DNA from 2 places in the Shewanella sp. YLB-07 genome. Region 1 is predicted to be linked to the other one. Evidence: riboswitches for the same ligand, from Rfam matches in the RefSeq annotation. Region 1 holds a riboswitch; the other holds the start of a gene.
The links. A riboswitch is a leader RNA that binds a small molecule or an ion and turns the genes downstream of it on or off. The one in region 1 is predicted to bind lysine.
Positions count from the first base shown of each region.

Region 2: another riboswitch for lysine. It lies ahead of lysC (lysine-sensitive aspartokinase 3); the one in region 1 lies ahead of FS373_RS01360 (Na+/H+ antiporter NhaC family protein).

Region 1 covers NZ_VOQB01000001.1:339,187-342,366, reverse strand. The annotation lists gene FS373_RS01360 (Na+/H+ antiporter NhaC family protein) at 1-1,281, opposite strand, end outside; lysine riboswitch at 1,360-1,577, opposite strand; gene FS373_RS01355 (electron transfer flavoprotein subunit alpha/FixB family protein) at 1,782-2,705, opposite strand; gene FS373_RS01350 (electron transfer flavoprotein subunit beta/FixA family protein) at 2,705-3,180, opposite strand, start outside.
Region 2 covers NZ_VOQB01000005.1:417,969-421,148, reverse strand. The annotation lists gene arcA (two-component system response regulator ArcA) at 1-235, opposite strand, end outside; gene FS373_RS13820 (DUF3293 domain-containing protein) at 812-1,255, shown strand; lysine riboswitch at 1,500-1,674, shown strand; gene lysC (lysine-sensitive aspartokinase 3) at 1,822-3,171, shown strand.

The DNA of each region.
Region 1 (3,180 bases):
ATTGGTATGAGTACCCATCGCCATGTCCGCGGCAATAGGTAGCATGATACCAAACGTCCCCCAGCTGGTGCCGGTAGAGAACGCCGTCAGTCCTGCAAGCACGAATAAGACGGCGGGTAACAGCGCAAACGGAATATTACCCGATGCCAGACTCGCCATGTACTTACCTGTCTCTAATTGACCAATCACGCCGGCAATCGTCCAGGCAAATAGCAAGATATAGATGGCTGGCAGCATAGAGCGAGCACCAGCAACCAGACCTTTAGTTAGGTATGACTTATCCAATCCTTGTATCAAGACTAAGGCCAGAGTCGCAATAAAACCGACCAAGGCACCGAAGAACAAAGACGAAGCTACATCGGTATTTTCAAATGCACCAAGAATACTGAAAGGTTTTCCGTCTGCTGCTAAGACGTCTCCGCCGCTGCTCACCATGAAATAGAAGGTCGCAAGAACCAGTACGATAATGGGCAGAAATAATCCCAGAATCTTACCGTTATCGGCCTCAGGCAGATCTGAATTAGCTCCGGGGGGTAAGCCTTTAGCCTCATCATATAAGTTACCCTTCTGCGCATTGAGCTCATGCTGACGCATGGGGCCGACATTGAGATCCATGAAGGCGACACAAAACAAAAGTAGCAGTGCAAATATGGCATAGAAGTTCATCGGGATCATCTGGATAAAGATGCTCAGATGTCCTGAATCTGTGAAACCATGGGCGGTGAGAATACCGCCGATCAAGGCGATGATATAAGCCCCCCAACTCGACACGGGAGAGATCACGCAGATTGGTGCAGCTGTCGAATCCAAAATATAGGCGAGCTTGCTGCGAGAGATATAATATCTGTCGGTCAGAGGTCTGGCGACACTGCCGACGACTAAGCTGTTGAAGTAATCGTCGATAAAGATCACGCAGCCTAAGAACATGGTCATCAACTTGGCATCACGTTTACACTTTATGTGACCCCTTGCCCAATCGGCAAAAGCGTTAGCCGCACCGCTCACCGTAATAAGCGCGGTGATCATCCCCAATAGTACCAGGAAGCCTAGCAGATACATGTTCCAGGCATTGAGAGCACCATCATCCCAGAATAGGCCAGCAACTTGCTCGCCTAAGTATTGCCCAGATGCTATGACAGAGAAATCGTTTATCAAAATAGCGCCGAGTAATATTCCCAGCCCTAAAGAGAGCAATACACGACGTGTAACAATCGCCATCAGAATCGCAACCACAGGTGGCAGCAATGAGAGCGCCGAATCGGCGTAACTTAAAGTTGTCATTTAATTATAATCTTAGTTTTAAGTACGAATGGAGGCTGCTGAACTGGTGGGATATTAAAGATATCTGAAAACACCTGTCCTATCAGTAGCGCTCCATAGTAATACCGTTAGTTAAAAGGTATAAATTTTCTTATCATCCAGATAAGAAATACTATGGCAGTGCTGTACCTATTCGATACAGCCCCAGCAGTAAACCGTGATATGTATTACTACTTCGGCATCAAAGCCTTTCATGATAGATAAGCGGTATCACCCTGACTATCACTACTGATCTTTAATGCACCTCTACTTCTCAGGACGTTTATCATGTGCCGAACTGATAGTACCAAACAGAGGTACTAAACTCAGGAAAACATGAAAACGTGAAGTTAATAAAAACACAAGCGGCTTTGAGGATTCTACCCCAAAGCCGCTCACTGTGACTAAGATCACGCTTATTTAGTGTAAATCAAAAGGGATTTCACCTAAAACTTACATTTACACAGCATATAATCGATAAGTTATAGCAAATCAGTTAGCTCGGGAACCGCTTCAAACAGATCCGCTTCCAAGCCGTAATCGGCAATCTGGAAAATAGGCGCTTCAGGATCCTTGTTGATGGCGACGATCACTTTAGAGTCTTTCATCCCAGCCAGATGCTGAATTGCCCCCGAGATACCCACGGCAATATACAAGTCAGGTGCCACAATCTTACCAGTTTGACCCACTTGAAGATCGTTAGACACAAAACCTGCATCGACCGCAGCGCGTGAAGCACCGAGTGCGCCACCTAGCTTATCGGCAAGCTTTTCTAAGATAGCAAAATTCTCACCGCTACCCAGACCACGACCACCCGATACCACAACAGATGCAGCGCCAAGTTCGGGGCGCTCAGATTCTGATAGGCTCTGAGAAATAAACTGAGTCACAGAATCGAATACCTTATCTATGGCAACAACATCCGCAGCTCCATCATTAGCGACCGCATCAAACGCACTTGAACGTACGGTTAATACCTTCTTAGCATCATGGCTCTGAACCGTGGCTAATGCATTACCTGCGTATATTGGACGGACGAAGGTATCGGCACTAACGACTTCTACCACTTCAGATAACTGAGCGACATCTAAAAGCGCCGATACTCGTGGTAATGTGTCTTTACCTTGGCTAGTAGCTGCAGCCAAAATGTGTTCATAATCACCGGCAAGATCCACGATAAGCTGTGCCACATTATCGGCAAACCCGTGAGCATATTGCGCCGACTGTGCGACTAAAACATGCCTGACACCTGCAAGTTGCTTGGCGGCATCGACCACTGCGGCACATTCATGACCGGCAATCAAGACATCGATATCGCCACCAATGGCTTGACCACAAGCGACAACTTTGGCGGTGTCCAGCTTCAAGCTGGCATTATCATGTTCTGCTAATACTAAAATTGCCATTAGATCACCTTCGCTTCATTCTTTAACTTATCGGCCAGTTCTGCAACGCTAGCCACCATAATTCCAGCCTTACGCTCGGCAGGTGGAGTCACTTTTAATACTGTTTGATGCTGCTTCAGACTTACACCTAAATCATCGATAGAAAGGGTCTCTAATGGCTTACGCTTTGCCTTCATGATGTTAGGTAACTTAGCGTATCTGGGTTCATTTAAACGCAAATCAACCGTCACTACTGCTGGCAGCGAAATGGTGACACTCTGTAGGCCGCCGTCGACTTCACGTGTCACGGCAAGAGAGTCGCCCTCGACTTTAACTTCTGAAGCAAATGTCGCCTGAGGCATATTAGCCAGTGCCGACAGCATCTGTCCGGTCTGGTTATTATCACCATCGATAGTTTGCTTACCTAAGATAATCAGTTGTGCCTGCTCTTTTTCCTGAACTGCATTGAGCAGCTTAGCAATAGATAAAGGTACTA
Region 2 (3,180 bases), on a different contig from region 1:
AGATTAGACCGATATTGTTTATTTCACGAAGTTCACGTGCTAACAGAAGACCGTTTTTGCCAGGAAGGTTGATATCCATAACAACCAAGTTGATCTTATTTTCCTGCATGGCTTTATGCATCTCTGCGCCATCATTGGCTTCAGTTACCACATATCCTTCAGCTTCAAAAATACTTCTTAGCGTGTTACGGGTAACGGCTTCATCTTCAACAATCAGAATGTGCGGGTTTTGCATATTAATTTACCTAATGTGTTCAAATCTATTCTAACCATGAGCGTGTGTTATCAGTGCTAAATACGCTCGATCTTGTCATGCTGACGCTTACTGATCTACGATAGGTGCTTTCAAATTGGCTGAAACAGCAACACACTTCTTTGATTAGTAAAGTATGCGTATCTCAATAAATGGGAACGCGAACTGTATTCACTTCGATAAACAATAGTAGGGTTAGTTCCCTACATTAATAAATATTTATGAAGTTTAAATGCGAAACTAAGCACTGGTCGCATTTTATACAGAAATCTGGTTGGCTTTAAGTTCTATGCCAGTTCCACTTTTAACCAAATGCATCATACTAATAAATGATGCAGAACCAACCGACTGGATCTATTGTACTCGTTTTAGGCAATTGTTAACAAATGAAATGTTAACAAATTTCCTTGTGGATTTGATCTGTGTCACACTTTTATTGTTAACCTATTGATATTTAAGTGTCTTGAAAAATTACTTTTAGTGATCTACATCACGCCTCTATGAAGATATACTAAATTTGCTATAATAATTTCAATCAAATTGAGGGATATGGTCAAGATGATAGAGTCAAATAAGCGATTGTGGCAGTACTATCAAGAAACTGAATTTCTGTTTACCCAAACGTTATCTTCTCAGTTATCTTTTGCAATTATCACGGCCCATAACCCTAAGGGTCAGATCCTCACCTCTTGTCAAAATCGACTCTTAGATAGGCAACTACTGCTCGCGATAGAGAAATTTAACAGACCCTATCGTGCCGTTGTGGGGGCTTCTCGTGATCGCACTCATATGGAAAAAAGCTGGGCAGTCGCTATCGATAAGCTCAGCGCGGCGCATCTGGGATTGAAATTTAAGCAAAATGCTATCTATTTCGTTGATAATAACCAGTTAGCCTTAGTTCCCTGTCTGTTCTCTCAAACTGAGCATCAAAAAGAGCTCATCATCGGCGACTTCTCTAAGCGGGTTAGCTTAGTGAGTGAGCTGCCAGATTTGGATTATTAGCTTAAATCGAGAACTAACTTCCCTGTGATTGTCGAATAAATTGAGTTGTTAAAGTCATATTGTCTGTTCGATCTCGTTCGAGATGACTTAGCTTTCTACTCTCAAATTTCATACATCTCTATTCTATAAGCATAGATTTGCTAATTTTTTCAGCAATAGTTGAGGTTTTCCATTGCTTGGTCAGCCAAAATTTGATAATTTTCTCTTTCCTTGTTCTCTTTTTGATTAATGTCGACTGAGCGTGAGGTACAGAAGAGGAGCGTTAACTAGGTAGTAAGTCTAAAGAGTCCAAACTCTGCAGATGACTTATGAGGGAGATTAGCGCCGAGATATCGAGTATTTGGAATTACTCTATGTCGGTCGAAAGGGTTGAATCCCTTAGATTGTCACCTGTTTATTGGTGGAGAGCTTCTGGTGGTGATCGCTGTTTCCCGTCTCTGGGGTGCGTAATCTTTGCACCAGGCTCTTCGAACGAAGTCAGTTCGGAGTGTAATCATGTTTGTTTTATATCCTTATCTATTTTCAAATGAATCTTATCTGTGTCTGCATTCTGCGGAGGCTGTGTAATGTCACTTATTGTCGCAAAATTTGGCGGTACCTCTGTGGCCGATTATGCCGCCATGAGTCGCTGTGCCGATATAATTCTCGCTAATCCTAATACCCGTGTTGTGGTGGTAAGTGCTTCGAGTGGTGTCACCAACTTGCTGGTGGAGCTGACCCAAGAGCAGATAGGTGAAGAGCGAAGAATGCAGCTCATTAAACAGATAGCCCACATTCAATATCAAATCTTAGATTCCCTTGGTAGCCCACAAGAGGTTGCCGCAAGACTAGATACCGTGTTGAGTCGTATCTCTGTTTTGAGTGAAGAGTTGAGTAAAAATAGAAATAAGGCAAGGATAGATGAGCTGCTTGCTCAAGGTGAGCAATGTTCATCGGCTTTGTTTGCCGCAGTGCTAAGGGAGAAAGGGGAGGCGGCCAGTGCATTCGATGTGCGTCAGGTGATGCGCACTGATAGTCATTTTGGTAGAGCCGAACCACAAATAGAGACAATATCTCTGTTAGCAGCAGAGTATTTAGCTCCACTGTTATCATCGCAGCGCATAGTGACTCAGGGCTTTATTGGCGCCGATGATGCTGGAGCTACGACGACTCTGGGCCGTGGGGGGAGTGATTACTCTGCCGCCTTGTTAGCCGAGGCCTTGAAAGCGACCGCCGTTGAGATCTGGACCGATGTGGCCGGCATTTATACCACTGACCCTCGCATCGCACCTAAAGCCAGCCCTATTGCGGAGATTAGCTTCAATGAAGCCGCCGAGATGGCAACATTTGGTGCTAAGGTGCTTCATCCTGCCACCATTCTTCCTGCTGTCAGACAAAAAATTCAAGTCTTTGTCGGTTCTAGCCGAGAGCCAGAGCGAGGTGGCACCTGGATCCGCCACCAAGTTGAAGATGCTCCGGTTTATCGAGCGGTTACTGTTCGCCGGGATCAAACATTACTCAATCTGCATAGCCTGCAGATGCTCCACGCCCAAGGTTTTCTGGCCGAAACTTTTGCAACTTTAGCCAGACATAAGATCAGTGTCGACTTGATCACAACCTCTGAGGTAAATGTATCACTGACCTTAGATAAGACGGGATCCGACTCTGCTGGAAATGGCCTACTCAGTGAGTCTCTGTTGCAAGAGTTATCGCAACATTGCCGAGTTCGAGTCGAAGAAGGCCTGGCGCTGGTAGCCATAGTTGGCAATAAGATCGCTTCCACTCCGGGTGTATGCCGCCGTGTTTTTGAAGTGCTGGAACCCCATAACGTGCGTATGATTTGCCAGGGTGCTAGCCCGCACAACTTGTGTGTTTTAGTCGCCGAGTCGGAAGCTGCGCAGGTGGTCAGGGCGCTGCACCAGAATTTGTTTGAGTGATAAAAGTCT